2 regions of the Rothia sp. HMSC061D12 genome follow, and region 2 is predicted to be linked to the other one. Evidence: riboswitches for the same ligand, from Rfam matches in the RefSeq annotation. Region 2 holds a riboswitch; the other holds the start of a gene.
The links. A riboswitch is a leader RNA that binds a small molecule or an ion and turns the genes downstream of it on or off. The one in region 2 is predicted to bind S-adenosylmethionine.

Region 1 (7,824 bases), on a different contig from region 2:
CTGATATCTCAGGTTGACTTCGAAAAGCTTCTAAAAGACAGAAGCTAGCTAAAACAAGAAATGGCAGAATCGTTCCGGTTTCGGAATGATTCTGCCATTTCTTTATGTGCCCACACCCTGTACGAGACAGAGGCGGCGAGAGCTAGAGTTAGCGGACGTCACCATCCACATAGAACCAGGCGCCGCCCACCTTCTCAAAGCGCGACAGCTCATGCATGTTGCCCTTCACCCGCTCCTCCGCAGGCGTGCCCGGCACCGAACGGTAATACGCAACGAACTCCACCGTACCAGAGGCGTCAAAGGGGCCACCCGAAGCGCCCAGAATATCCAGGCGATACCAGCGGATATCATCCTCCAACTCCAGAGTCGCCGGGCGGGTACTCGGATGCCAGCTCGCCAGCAGGTACGCCGCGTCCCCCGTCGCAAACGCGGTAAAACGCGAGCGCATCAGCTGCTCCGGCGCAGGCGCAGTCAGCGTGCCGGAGGCGGCAAACTCGCCCAGGAACCTGCCGCAGCAGGCGCCGTACACCTCGCCGCTCGAGCAGGGGCAGCGGTCATCATGGTTAAGTTCAACCTGGTTCAGTTCAGTCATGCCACCCAGTATAAAGAAACGCCCGCTCCGCCGGGGATACAAATCCTCCAGCAGAACGGGCGTTCTTGTTTTCAATCGTTAAGTTTGAGCGAACCTACACGGTACGCTTCAGCGGCAACGCTTATTCAGCGATCGCGCGAGCCGGGGTGTCAGCCGCGGAAGGCTTACCCACGTATGCGCCGCGGTACTTAGCAGCCGGGTGGCTGTCAGCAACCTTGGTGTGGCCCTTACCGAAGATGTTCTCACGCAGGGTGTTGCCCTCGTACTCGGTGCGGTAGCGGCCGCGCTTCTGCAGCTCGGGAACAACGTACTCGATGAAGTCCTCGAAGGAGCCCGGGGAGACGTGGTATGCCAGGTTGATGCCGTCCAGGCCACCCTCGTCGATCCAACGCTCCAGCTCGTCAGCAACCTGAACCGGGTCACCAACAATGACATCGCCCATGCCGCCAAGGGTGGTGTGCTCAGCGATGGCCTTGCGGGTCCACTTCTTGTCCTTCGCCTGCAGGGTGAAGGGGGTCAGGAAGGACTGAATCGACTCGGTCTGCACGTAGTTCAGGACCTCGTCCTCGTCGAACTGGGACAGGTCAACACCGGACCAGCCGCCGATGATAGCCTGTGCAGAGTCGAGGTTGATGTACTTCTTGTACTCCTCGTACTTTGCCTTTGCCTTCTCTTCGGTCTCATCCACGATGACGGAGAGCATTGCGAGGATCTTGACGTCGTCGCGGCTACGGCCCTGCTCCTCGGCAGCGGTGCGAATACGGTCGGTCACAACGCGGGTCAGGTCCGGGCGCAGGGCGCTGATGAACACAGCCTCAGCGTGCTTACCGGAGAACTTCTGACCGCGGCTGGATGCGCCAGCCTGGAAAATCACGGGGGTGCGCTGCGGGCTCGGCTCGGTCAGGGAGATGCCGGGCACGGAGAAGTACTTGCCCTTGTGGCCAATCGGGTGGACCTTGGAGGGGTCAGCGTAGACGCCGCGCTCGCGGTCCTTGATGACTGCGCCGTCTTCCCAGGAGCCTTCCCACAGCTTGTAGCAGACGTCCAGGAACTCGTCAGCGATATCGTAGCGCTCATCGTGCGGAATCTGGGTGGGCAGGCCCTGGTTCTCAGCAGCCGACGGCAGGTAAGAAGTCACCACGTTGAAGCCGACGCGGCCCTCGGTGAGGTGGTCGAGGGAGGCGTAGCGGCGAGCCAGGGTGTAGGGCTGCTCGAAAGTAGCGGCAGCAGTCACACCGAAGCCGAGGTGCTCGGTCACTGCAGCCATTGCAGAAATCTGGGTTGCGGGGTCATTCACGGGAACCTGAGCGGCACCCTCAATGGCGGGAGCGGCAGAGTTCTTGTACACGTCGTAGATACCAACAACGTCAGCGATGAACACGGCGTCAAACAGGCCGCGCTCAAGGGTCTTAGCCAGGTCAGTCCAGTACTTGATGGTGTTGTACTCGGTTGCGCGGGAGCGCGGGTGACGCCAGAGGTCGAAGCTCTGGTGACCAATGCAGGTCATTTCGAATGCGTTAACTACGATGCGCTTCTTCTGCTCAGCCATCGATTTTCCTTTCGCGAATGATCGGGGACGATCGGGTTTGTACCCTGCACCCCGCGCGCCGCCTCCTGATGCCTTCTGCGTTCGGTGGTGGCCTTCGTGCAGGTGGCGCGTTCGCGCCGTACTTGCCTCGTAACGTTGAGGCCAGATCATCATCTGGGGCACCCCGCTACGGGAGAGGGTTGCCGCCCGGCTAGCCAGAGCTTAGCGCCGGGACTCATGATCTCGTGGTTTGAGTGTACGGGGCGCGCGGGAGGGAGGTCACGTTTGTGACGAAAAAATCTTTTTGTGACGTAGAACCGAAATATTTCGTGATAAATGCGAAATAAAGAGTCATAGAAATTCATACGCGCCCGTAGGGTTGATTGAGGCACGCCACAGCCCATAGGGTTGGAGGAGCAAACCATCCAGAGCGACTGAGAGACCTGGCTCCACGACGTCGCAGCAACCGGCACGGATTCTTCCGCCCCCGGTGCTAACGCCAGGAACGATGGAAGTGACATGACACTCAACAGTGCAGTAACTGACGCACCCACCAGTGAAAACAGCGGCCACCACGCCGTATCCACCGCCGCCGTCCCCTTGAGCTTTGAAGACGTCGGACAATCTTTCCCCGTGCCCGGCGGAACCCACGAAGTTCTTCGCGGAGTCTCCTTCACCGCAGCCCCCGGCGAGATTATCTCCGTCATCGGCTCCTCCGGATGCGGCAAATCCACTCTCCTGCGTGCAGCAGCAGGCCTGAACCGCATCACCGCAGGTACCGTGCGTATCGGCGAGAAGGCGGTAACCGGTCTCGACCCCCGCGTAGCTATCGGCTTTCAGGAACCGCGCCTGCTCCCCTGGCGCACCGTCGCCGACAATGTGGCGCTCGGACTGCCGCAGGGCACCAAAAAATCTGAAGGCGCAGCATCCGTAGCGCGCCTGCTCGACCTGGTCGGCCTGGGCGAATACGCAACCCACCGTCCCAAGGAAATTTCAGGCGGTATGGCTCAGCGCGTGTCCCTGGCGCGAGCGCTCGCACGCAACCCCGGCGTGCTGCTGCTCGACGAGCCCTTCGGTGCTCTGGACGCGCTGACCCGCATCAACATGCAGGATTTGCTGTTGGACGTGCACCGTCAGGACCCGACCACGATTCTGCTGGTCACCCACGACGTGGAAGAGGCGCTGTATCTCTCTGACCGGGTGATCGTCCTCGGTAAGGACACCCCGGAGGCGCCCGCCACCATCCAGCGCATTGTGACCGTTGACCGTTCTCACCCGCGTGACCGCGCCGATGCAGAGATCACGGCGCTGCGTAGCGAACTGCTCGCTGAGCTCGGCGTGGAAGATAACGCCTAAATCTGCAGGCAACACCAGCTCTGCCGCGTAACGCATTCTCATCACCACACATCATCATCTTCAGAAGCGAAAAGATTTCATCATGACTTACTCCCCGTCTCGCCGTACCGCCCTCAAGTCCCTTGCCGCAGCCGCCGCTTTTGCTACTCTGCTCAGCGCCTGCGCCGGTGAAGGTTCCGGTTCCGCTAACGCCTCCGGTGCTGCCGGTGGTGGCGACCAGAACACCGTGACCATTGACTACGCGACCTACAACCCGCTGTCCCTGATTATCCGCAAGAAGGGCTGGCTTGAAACCGCCCTTGCCGCCGAGGGTAAGAAGGTTGAGTGGGTCAAGTCGGCCGGCTCGAACAAGGCGAATGAGGCGCTGCGTAGCGGCAATATTGATGTCGGCTCGACCGCCGGTTCGGCGGCTCTGCTGGCACGCGCTAACGGCTCCCCCATCAAGGTCATCAGCCTGTACTCTCAGCCGGAGTGGTCGGCTCTGGTAACCCGCAAGGATTCGGGCATCACCAAGGTAACGGACCTAAAGGGCAAGACCGTTGCCGTGACCAAGGGTACCGACCCCTACTTCCTGCTGCTGCAGGCACTCAAGCAGGAGGGCATTTCCGCATCGGATCTGACAATTCAGAACCTGCAGCATGCCGACGGCCGCACCGCCCTGGATAACGGTCAGGTCAACGCGTGGAGCGGCCTGGACCCGATCATGGCTGCCGCCGAGGTGGAAAGCGGCGACGTGCTCTTCTACCGCAACCTGAACTTCAACACCTACGGCTTCCTGAACGCAACCGAGAAGTTCATTCAGTCCAACCCGACCGCCGCACAGACCATTGTAGACGTGTACGAGTACGCTCGCGCCTGGGCTAAGAAGAACCCCGAAGAGGCAGTGAAGATTGTCGAGGAGGAGTCCGGCATTAAGCACGAGACCGCCCAGGTCGTCATGGAGCGCACCCACCTGGACATTGACCCGGTTCCGGGCGCTAAGCAGGTTGAGGTTCTGAAGGGTGTCGGCCCGATTCTGGTTGAGTCCGGCGACGTCCCCTCCCAGTCCGACGTGGACAAGGCGCTGAACAGCATTGTGGACGACCAGTTCGCGAAGAAGGCTGACAGCGCAGCTGTCGAGAAGATTGCCAAGGCGGTGGAGAAGTAATGACCGCCGCAACGATTAGCGCCGCCTCCAGCGCTCGCGCTGAGCGTGCCGAGAAGCGTGCTACTTCTGTGAAGCTGCCGTCGAACCCGTTCGCCGGTAAGCAGTACCTGGGCCTGATTCTGCCCCTGGCGCTGATTGCCCTCTGGTACATCCTGAGCACCAACGGCGTGTTCACCCAGGTTCAGCTGCCCTCCCCCGACCGCGTGGTCAGCGCTGGCATTGAGCTGGCGCAGCGCGGCGAGCTGGGCCGCCACGTGGCGATTTCCACTCAGCGTGTGCTGATTGGTTTCAGCATTGGTGCCGTGCTCGGCCTGGTGCTGGGTGCGCTGATTGGCCTCTCTGCGCCGGTGCGTCTGATTGCCGCACCGACCATTGGTGCGCTGCGTGCCGTGCCGTCCCTGGCGTGGGTTCCGCTGCTTCTGCTGTGGATCGGTATCGGCGAGAATTCCAAAGTGACCCTGGTTGCTATCGGTGCGTTCTTCCCGGTGTACACCACGGTTTCTGCGGCTCTGGCGCACGTTGACCCCAAGCTTGTGGAGGCGGCACGCGCCTTCGGCCTGAAGGGTCTGCGCCTGTTCACCACGGTTCAGCTTCCCGCGGTTCTGCCGTCGGTGGTCTCGGGTCTGCGTCTGGCGCTGGCTCAGGCGTGGCTGTTCCTGGTCGCCGCCGAGCTGCTGGGCGCCTCCATGGGTCTGGGTTACCTGCTGACTGACTCGCAGAACAACGGCCGTACCGACCGTCTGCTGCTCGCCATCGTGGCGCTGGCGGTGCTCGGTAAGATTACCGACGCGCTGGTGGGCGTATTCGAGCGTTGGGTGAAGGCAAAGTACCCCAGCAACTAATAGAAAAGGCTCGGCGTTCACGCTGAGTTTTAGGAGAGATGTCCGCCGCGTGGTTGCTCCCTGAAGGTGAGCTAATCATCGCTACGCGCCGGAGAAAGAAGTCGGCGGGGAAACCTGTCGCCTACTGAATGATGATGATGTGCCCCGCCCCGCGCCCCACAGCAGTGAGCGCGGGGCGGGGTCTTTAAATATGTCGTTATATTACGAACTGGTACTCACCATTCCGAATATGACGGGCTCCTTTGCTTCCTGGCCCGGAGCGCGCTTTACTAAGAAGGCAAACCATCCAGAGCGACCGAGAGACCTGGCTCCGTGACGTCGCAGCAACCCCCTCGCCAACGCACACACAGACCCCACGGTCACACAGACAGCGGCACGGCAAGCAAGGGTGCTAATGCCAGCAACCGATGGGAGAATAATGGGACTGCCCACCCCCTACTCGTTCACCGACCCGCTGAACCCCACCCCGAACCCCGCCCTCGAATCTGACGAGGCACGCGTCGCGTTCTGGGAGAAGCAGGCACAGCGCCTCACCTGGGCTGAGCCCTGGCACACCGCGCACCGCTTCGAGAAGCCGAAGTCCCTCGGCTTCGATGAGGAAGGCATCGAACAGTTCACGATCCCCGAAATTAAGTGGTTCGAGGGCGGCAAGCTCAACGTCGCCTACAACTGCGTGGACCGCCACGTGGAGGCGGGCCGCGGCGACAAGGTCGCCCTCTACTTCGAGGGTGAGCCCGGCGACCGCGAAGCCATCACCTACGCCGAACTGCAGCGCCGCATCGCGAAGGCCGCCAACGGCCTGCTGTCCCTGGGCGTGCGCAAGGGTGACCGCGTGGTCATCTACCTGCCCGTCATCCCCGAAACCATTATCTTCACCCTCGCCTGCGCGCGTATTGGCGCGATTCACTCCCTCGTGTTCGGTGGTTTCTCCGCCGAGGCGCTGAAGTTCCGTGTGGAAGACACCGGCGCGAAGGTGCTCATCACCACCGACGGCCAGAACCGCCGCGGCAAGGTCGTTCCCGTGAAGGTCAACGCCGACGAAGCATGCTCCGGTGAGAACAACATCGAGCACGTCATCGTGGTGGACCGTACCAGCGCCTCCGACCCGGTAGCGCACGCCGCTGTGCCGTGGACTGAGGGCCGCGACGTCTGGTACCACGACCTGGTGGACGACCAGCCGGACACCCACGCCTACGAACTGCACGACGCAGAGGATCCGCTGTTCATCATTTACACCTCCGGCACGACCGGTAAGCCCAAGGGCCTGGTGCACACCATGGCTGGATACCTGGTGCAGACCGCGTACACCCACGCGCTACTGTACGATCTGCTGCCGGATTACGTGGACGAGAACGGCGTGCTACGCCCCGACGAGCTGTCGGCGGTCAACGACCCCGAGAAGGTAGAATCCACCGTTCACTGGTGCACCGCCGACCTCGCATGGGTGACCGCGCACACCTACGAAATTTACGGTCCACTGGTCAACGGCGTGTCCGAGGTGATTTACGAGGGTACCCCGAACACCCCGCACTACGGTCGCCACTTTGAGGTCATCGAGCGTTACGGCGTGACCAACTACTACACCGCGCCGACCCTGATTCGTTCGCTCATGGGTGCGTTCCCGAACGGCCCGGAGCCCGGCAAGTACGATTTCTCGACCGTGCGCCTGCTCGGTTCGGTGGGCGAGTCCATTAACCCGGAGGCGTGGCGCTGGCTGCGCGAGCACGTGGGCGGCGGCACCGCGGCGTTCATCGACACCTGGTGGCAGTCGGAGACCGGTTCGACCGTGTGCTCCCCGCGCCCGCACGACCCGGCGTTCGCACCCGAGGGCACCTACCCGGAGGGCACCCCGCACTGCACTCCTCTGCCTGGTTGCGCTACCCGCGCCGTTCCCGGCGTGTCCACCCGCGTGGTGGATGAGCACGGCGACCCGGTCGAACCCGGCAAGCAGGGCTTCATCGTGGTCGATAAGATTGGCCCCTCGATGGCTCGTACCGTGTGGCAGAACCCGCAGCGTTTCCTGGATTCCTACTGGCGCCACTACGGCGAGCGCGGCTGGTTCCTGGCCGGCGACGGCGCGAAGGAAGACGAAGAGGGTAACGTGTACATCCTCGGCCGTATTGATGACGTGATTAACATTTCGGGGCACCGTCTGTCCACGATTGAGATTGAGTCAGCACTGGTGACTCACCCGGCTGTGGTTGAGGCTGGTGTCTGCCCCGTGGAGGATGAGCTGACCGGTCACCAGGCGGTCGCCTACGTGACGCTCACCGATGAGGGTAAGGACCTGACTGAGGATGAGCTGAAGGCGGCGCTGACCGCACACGTGCGTGAGCACATCGGCCCGATTGCTAAGCCG
Region 2 (7,824 bases):
CGGTCGCAAGCAGGAACAGGATACCCGCGGGGGAGCGGCGACCCTTGAACATACGGTCAGAAACGTAACCGCACAGGACGGTGCCACCAATACCGGCAAGCTCCAGAATCGAGAAGCCCGCAATACCACCCTCAAGGGAAGCGTGGCGCACATCGTGCAGGTACTTCGGTGCCCACACCAGCACGCCGTAACGCAGGGTGTACACGAACACGTTCGCCAGAGCCAGGTACACCATGGTCGAGTTGGTCAGCACGTGCTTACGGATGGTGGTCCAGGTGGACTCTGCACGATCCTCAGCGGTGGACTCAACCTTGTGCGGGTCGTTGCGGTACACGTCAACGGTGGGCAGACCCTCGGCCTCGGGGTTGTCACGGATCAGCAGCCACGCCACGAAAGCCAGAACGAAGCTGATAACAGCCGGGAACCAGAACGCAACTTCCCAGGTCTTGCCGAACATGGAGAAGCCCCAAGCAACCAGCAGACCGGACAGCGCGCCACCAACGTTGTGGGCGGTGTTCCACCACGAAACCTTAGTACCGCGCTCGCTGGTGGAGAACCAGTTCACGAGCACACGACCCGAGGGAGGCCAACCCATGCCCTGGAAGATGCCGTTGAAGACCATAATGGTCGCCATGATGGAGGCGATAGCCGCACCGTAGCCCGCCGCGCCCGCGCCTTCACCCATGTAACCGGTCAGCGCCAGCAGGATGTTGGCAACACCCGAGAGCACCAGACCGATGGGCAGGAACAGACGCGCATTCGAGCGGTCAGAAATCATTGCGGTGAAGAACTTGCTGAAGCCGTAAGCCAGCAGCAGTGCGGTGGACAGCGCACCAATTGCGGCGTTGCTGAAGCCAAGTTCCTTGGTCAGAATCGGGGTGACCAGCGGGACGTTGTTACGAATCAGGTAGAAGGTCGCGTAACCGATGAAAATACCCATGAAAACCTGCAGACGCATGCGCGGGTACTTTGCATTAACTTCAGCCTCGCTCAGTTGAGGCTTGGGTGCCGGAATTGCGAGCCAGCGGGGTACAGAACCCTTCTTCTTCTTTGATGAAGTGGTAGTAGTCATGCTGGAATTCTAAAAACGAATTCTCATAAAAATGCTAATCCGATGGGCATATTTTCATCGGATTGTTCACAAGGGTGAACGGATATTCAGAGCGATTGTTCTATAAATACTGTTTTTATCCTGGAATGACGGGGAAGTGCGCAATCTGTGTGATGTAGGTCTGTCTACTGGGCAACATTGCCTCAAGCCGTGTAATGAATATAAATACTTTCTCTGTTGAGTAAGTATGTGTTTTGGTCAGACCACACTTAAATTTAGAGTAATTTATACCCTAAGTTCAAATAAAAACCACTTAAACACCACTAAATCGGTGCCCTAAAACAGCACAGAAAAGCCCGCCCGTACAGTGCAGAAGAAAAACTGTACGGGCGGGCCCGTTATCTATCCCCAAAAGCTCGGCATACAGTCGGTACGCATACCGGCTCGAAGCCGAACAGCCGCCACCTGCCGCAGGTTACCGCGAGCAAACCATCATCCGGTCAACCCGCAGCAGGCAGCGGAGCCAAGAGGCGCCTCCTAGAGGGATGCGCGAATCGCCTTGGTGGCATCCACCAGGTGACGCAGAGACTGCTTGGTCTCCTCGTAATCACGAGTCTTCAGACCACAGTCAGGGTTCACCCACAGGTCAGCAATGGTGCCGTAACCAATCGCAGCCTTCAGCAGGGACTCAATCTCATCCTGCGAAGGAACACGCGGGGAGTGGATGTCCCACACGCCCGGGCCCAGACCGGAAACGAAGCTCTCCGGAATGTCAGCCAGCAGCTCCATGTGCGAACGAGCCGCCTCGATGCTGGTCACGTCGGCGTTCAGAGCGTTAATCGAGTCGATAATCTCGTTGAACTCCGAGTAGCACAGGTGGGTGTGAATCTGGGTGGAGTCCTTCACCGCGCTGGTTGCCAGGCGGAAGGAGTTCACCGACCAGTCCAGGTACTGCGGCTGCTCATCGCGGCGCAGGGGCAGCAGCTCACGCAGAGCCGGCTCGTCCACCTGAATGATGCGGATGCCTGCCTCCTCCAGGTCGGCAATCTCGTCGGCAAGAGCCAGAGCCACCTGGTTAGCGGTCTCGCGGCGCGGCTGGTCGTCACGCACGAAGGACCACGCCAGAATCGTCACGGGGCCGGTGAGCATGCCCTTGACGGGCTTGTCGCTCAGTGACTGTGCGTGGGAGCTCCACGGCACGGTGAATGCCTCACCGCGCAGACCCTCGCCGTGACGCTTCACGTCACCGAACAGGATCGAGGGGCGGGTGCAACGCGAACCGTAGGACTGAACCCAGCCGTGGCGGGTGGTTGCGAAACCGTCGAAGTTCTCGGCGAAGTACTGAACCATGTCGTTACGCTCAGCCTCACCGTGAACCAGCACGTCCAGGCCCAGCTCCTCCTGCAGCTTGATGACCGAGGCAATCTCGTCACGCAGGAAGCCGTTCAGCTCCTCAGCGGAAATCTTGCCCGCACGAGCCTCCGCACGGTGGCGGCGAATCTCAGCAGTCTGGGGGAAGGAACCGATGGTGGTGGTCGGCAGCTTCGGCAGGTTCAGGTCAGCCTGAGCCGCGCGGCGAACGTCAATGGTCGGACGGTCGAAGTCCTCGGCGGTTACAGCTGCGGCGCGGGCACGAATCTCGTCGTTGTGCTTGCGCGGGTCGGCGGCGAAGCGAGCCAGCGCCTCGTCAGCAGCCTTCAGCTCCGGCTCAACAGCAGCCTCACCCTCGGCCAGGCCACGAGCCAGCAGGGCGATCTCGGCAACCTTCTGGTCGGCGAATGCCAGGCCGTCCACGGGAACCTCGGCGGGGTCTTCCAGAGCCAGGTCGTGCGGCACGTGCTGCAGGGAGGTCGAGGAGGACACCGACACGGCACCCTCGGATGCGCCGGGCAGCGCCTCCAGAGTCTTCAGAGCCGCGCGAACATCGGCACGCCACACGTTACGGCCGTTCACAACACCGGCAACCAGGTGCACGCCGGCGGCAGAAACGGACTCCAGCTCAGCCTTCGAGTACACGCCGTGCACCAGGTCAAGGTGCAGAGCCTCAATACCGGTACCCAGCAGTGCCGGCAGGTTCTCACGCAGAGAACCGTAGGGGCTGGTCACCAGAATCTGCGGGCGCTTCTCGCCGGCAGCCAGGGCACGGTAGGTGCGCTCAGCCAGCTGCGCAACCTTTGCGTTGTCGGCACGGTCCACGGTCAGGCCCGGCTCGTCCAGCTGAACCCACTCAACACCGCGCTCAGCCAGCTGCTCCAGCACCTGAGCGTACGCGGCAACGAACTCATCCAGACGGTCAACGGGGGAGAAGTCCTCAGCGGAACCCTGCTCAGCCTTAGCGCCCAGCAGCAGGGTCAGCGGGCCAACAATCTGCGGGCGAACCTTCACGCCAGCCTGCTTTGCTACCTCGAGCTGCTCGTCAATAGCCTCAAGGTTCAGCTTAATCTCGGTGCCGGCACCAATCTCGGGCACCAGGTAGTGGTAGTTGGTGTCGAACCACTTAGTCATCTCCAGAGGAGGCAGGGTCTCGGTACCGCGCGCCAGTGCGAAGTAGCCGGGCAGATCCAGCAGGCCGCGTGCATCCTTAGCCTCAGCCAGACGCTCGGGAACCAGGGTGAACAGGCGAACAACGTCGAGCACCTGGTCGTAGTAGGAGAAGGTTGCCGGAATCGAGTAGTTGTCAGCCTTCAGACCGGCGGCGGTCACGCGCTCGAAGTAGGTGCGCTGCACGTCTGCGGCGGTGTCCTGCAGCTCCTGCAGGGTGGCCTTGCCCTTCCAGAAAGCCTCCTGAGCCTTCTTCAGCTCACGGAAGCGGCCCACGCGGGGGTAACCAACAATAGTTGCGGCGGGGAATGCGGTGTTCGACATAATAATTTTTTCCTTTACTGGGGATAGATAGGGGAGTCAGTTCCGGTATTTCGCCACCCAGCGGTGGGCGGTGAAACGGAGGTTGTAACTCCCGGAATATTTGCGGGGGAGACAATGGGAACGCATCCGACAAGGAGCGTTACGGGTTGGGTTAGGCGTATTCCAGTTCGCTCAGCGGCTGAGAGAAACGGTTGCTGTATCGGGGTAGGTCCAGCTGGTCCAGAACGTCCAGCACCGCCGCATGCTCGTTGAAGGTGAAGAAGTGCAGGCCCGGTGCGCCCGCATCCATCACGGCGCGGCACTGGTTCAGCGCGTAATCCACGCCGATGCGGTGCAACTCTGCGTTGCTGGTCGCCGTCTCTAGGGCGTAGGCGAGGTCCGTCGGGACTTCCATGCCCGCCATCTGGCAGAGGTTCTGTAGGCGCTTCAGCGAGGTTACCGGCATGATGCCCGGAATAATCGGAATATCCACGCCTGCCAGGTGCGCCGAATCGACCAGGGCGCTATAGCGTTCATCCTCAAAGAACACCTGAGTAATCGCGAAATCCGCGCCGGCACGCTGCTTGGACAGCAGAATCTCAATATCCTGCAGCAGGGATGCGGACTCGGGGTGCTTCTGCGGGTATGCCGCCACACCAATCGACACCTTGCCAGCTGCCAGGTGGGCGAAATCTTCACGCTCCACGCGGCGAATGAGCTCTACCAGGTAGCGGGCGAAAGGAAGTTCAGAAACCTGACCTTCCTGAATATCACCGCGAAGAGCCAGGAAACCGCGCACACCCAGACCCAGAATCAGGCGGACTGCACGCTCCAGCTCGTGCACTGAATGGCCTGCGCAAATCAGGTGAGCCAGCGGGGTGAGGGAGGTTTCATGCACCAGGTGGTCGAGCAGCGCCAGGGTCTTCTGGCGGCGCTTCGCGTCACCGGCGTAGGTGACTGACACGTAGTCGGGGTTGGTGCCCTCAAGCTCGGCAATGGTGTGGAGTAGCGACTCGCAGCTTGCGTGTGAGCGGGGTGGGAATAGCTCAAAAGAAAGAGCCGGGTGAACTGTCGTCATAACCTTCCTTCGTGTTCACCCGATAGATACGCACCGGGAGGGTGCGTGAATTCTTCTGCAGGATGCGCTGTACCGGTTTGTGGGTACGACTCATCAAGGGGTGCCGAAGGGTATTCTTCTCTATCGGTTCTGGCGGGAGCACCTTGTCCGTACCCTGCACCGTGACGGTGGGGGATACTGGCGAGGTTGCTGCGACGTCTACGAGCCAGATCTCTCGGTCGCTCTTGATAGATAACGCTTTCACTCTACCCACTGCCTCCGAGGGTGTGCAAGGGATGCGGCGGTTGATGTCCTAATATTTCTGGACATGACATTGGGGAGAAATATGAACTTAATATGACTGACTATGACGAAGGGTGCTGGGGGCGTTGCGGGTAGAGCTGTCGGCTGACCCCTGGGTGTCTGGGACTTCTTCTCCTCTACAGGAGCAGGAGGCGGGTAGAGCTGCTGGCTGACCCCTGGGTGTCTGGAGCTACCGTAGCGACATTCGCATAATATTCTTGGACACGCGCGGATATGCGTGTTTTAAATTTCATTGAGGGGTAAAGTTAGCTGGCAGAAGTACAGCCGTACTTCATTAACTACTCTTCGAGGAGTTCTCATGATTAAGTTCATGTGCGATCTGTTCGGTATTGAAATTGTTCCGGCAGGCGGCGGTCGTTGCGGTGGCCGTATGCCGCGTCCGGGACAGAGGCCGCAGTAGAAAGTGAATTACCCCTGCTTCCATCCGTTGCGTTTAGTCTGATGGGTGGAAGCAGGGCTACGGTTCCAACCAAAATACAAAGGAGTTATCGGTCATGGGTCAGGTGTGGGCTAAAAGGGGAAACCGGATTTCCCTCGTGGAGTATAAAGGCAATTATTTTATTGTGCCTCGCTTGTTAGTTACTGCTAATGGTCGGACGTGTTTGAGTCCATGGGTGCTGGATAGACTATTATCCATGAGCCGACTAAAGAAAGATTCTAACGAGGCGCTTTCTGTAACGTATCATCCAGGTTTCGCATGTAATTTGACTTGCTCGTATTGCTATCAGATAGATTCTAATGGACTCCGTCCCCAAAATAAACGGAATAAGACAATTACCACGGAGCAGATGGCTAGCTTTCTTGCTGGGTATGCCAGAGACATGAGAAAGTCTGAATTTTCTGTGACTTACTTGGGCGGCGAGCCCCTTTTGTATATAAAAGATATTCTCGAGTTTCACCGATGCCTTAGTGGGTTTATGCCGATTAATGGGAGTTTTCTGGTAACCAATGGTGTGTTAATCAATGAAGAAAATATAAAGTATTTGAAAATGATAGATTGTTACACCATTCAGATTACATTAGATGGTTCTGAGGATGTGCATAATATGTACAGAAAAACCAAGTCGGGGTGGGGTAGCTATCGAAAGATTGTTGATTCGATTTGTCTACTTCTGCAAGAAGACTTTTATGTAAGCATTAGGATAAATGTAACTAGTGTAAGCGTTAATTCTATAGAGAGTCTTCTTGATGACCTGTATATAAATCTTGGTCATCCTAATAACATGTCGATTTATTTCGCACTTATTGACAATACAAATATGTATCATGATTCTATTAAGGAGTCGAATGAATATATTGATAAATATGTTAATGCGTATAGGGTTGCAGTGAAGAAAGGTTTCAAAGTATCTCGCCCTGGGCATAGTGGCTATTGTTCAACATGTCGAACCCCAAGGTCTGAATTAGGGTACCAGCCAGAAGGGGTAGTCTTGACATCCTCTGGAAAATTGTATAGTTGCTGGGACAGTGCCGGCCAGCAATCGATGGAGGTTGGAAATGTTATTGATGGGTATAATCCTGCAGCTTATGAAAAGTCATGGGTTCAGTGTGGCTACTTGGATTGTAATAAGTTGTCACAACGGGAAGCCATCAATTCAGTTATTTTGATGCTTAAAGATGAATTCAATATGACTTTGTGAGCGTGGTGAGAATGAAAAATCTATTTTCTTCTATACTCTGGTCTTTCCGCCTAGCCTGGAAAACCTGTCCTGGGACCCTAGTGAGCGCCGCCCTATCACTAGCCGTCATAGCCTGCATTCCCCTGAGCCAGTCCTTGCTGATTGGTAATACAGTATCAGCCTTGAGCGGTTCAAATGGTGGCGCGGCCTGGATTTATATTGTTGTGCTTGCCATTGTTGTTGGAATTAATATTATTGCTCAACGTTGGGTAATAAGTAACATGCTGATCCTCAAGTCAAAGGTGAACTATCGGGTTCACTGCATGTTAAATAACAGGTTATCTACATTTCCGTTGTCTAATATAGGTAGCACAAAATCGCAGGAAGATATACGTGCTGCTAGAGAGGCAATATCGAAACAGGAATTGCAGGTTCACACCATGTCAGTTATGACACTGGTGAGTGCCTTCGCAATGGTGTTACTTCTCTGTCTTAATATCGCGAACGTCAGCATTGTGGCAGCAATTTTTGCGGCACTGTGTTCATTGCCCCTAGCCATTGCAATGGTGATTCTCGCTAAACGTGATTACGCTATCTACACCCTAATGTACGAGGATTATCGGGCAGAGAACTACTATCTAGACAATCTGATGGCTCAGAGACGAGCCCAAGAACTTCACCTCATGAGAGCCTCCCGATTTTTCTCGCAACGCGTAGCGTCCTGGCGACGTCGGGCAGTCGGTAGGGAATTGAGCCTTGAAAGTGTTAGAGGAATTGTCTCCATAGTTGCAGGGCTACTCTGCTCTGTCTTACTTTTTGCGTCCCTGTACTTCCTTGTGGATTCAGGAGCCGATATATCGTATGTGGCCGGATCGCTGATTGGAATTATTGCCTGTGTTAACGCGACCCAAGAGGTGGGATATTCATTT

Region 1: another riboswitch for S-adenosylmethionine. It lies ahead of HMPREF2682_RS08895 (ABC transporter ATP-binding protein); the one in region 2 lies ahead of HMPREF2682_RS08400 (methylenetetrahydrofolate reductase).

The regions. Positions count from the first base shown of each region.
Region 1 covers NZ_KV830311.1:121,756-129,579, forward strand. The annotation lists gene HMPREF2682_RS08885 (YchJ family protein) at 149-592, opposite strand; gene HMPREF2682_RS08890 (LLM class flavin-dependent oxidoreductase) at 714-2,141, opposite strand; SAM riboswitch class IV at 2,255-2,363, opposite strand; SAM riboswitch class I at 2,539-2,635, shown strand; gene HMPREF2682_RS08895 (ABC transporter ATP-binding protein) at 2,640-3,476, shown strand; gene HMPREF2682_RS08900 (aliphatic sulfonate ABC transporter substrate-binding protein) at 3,559-4,623, shown strand; gene HMPREF2682_RS08905 (ABC transporter permease) at 4,623-5,465, shown strand; gene HMPREF2682_RS08910 (AMP-binding protein) at 5,884-7,824, shown strand, end outside.
Region 2 covers NZ_KV830310.1:88,878-96,701, forward strand. The annotation lists gene HMPREF2682_RS08390 (MFS transporter) at 1-1,072, opposite strand, end outside; gene metE (5-methyltetrahydropteroyltriglutamate--homocysteine S-methyltransferase) at 1,589-3,916, opposite strand; gene HMPREF2682_RS08400 (methylenetetrahydrofolate reductase) at 4,068-4,973, opposite strand; SAM riboswitch class I at 5,091-5,207, opposite strand; gene HMPREF2682_RS09315 (radical SAM protein) at 5,912-6,916, shown strand; partial or broken gene HMPREF2682_RS08410 (ATP-binding cassette domain-containing protein) at 6,997-7,824, shown strand, end outside.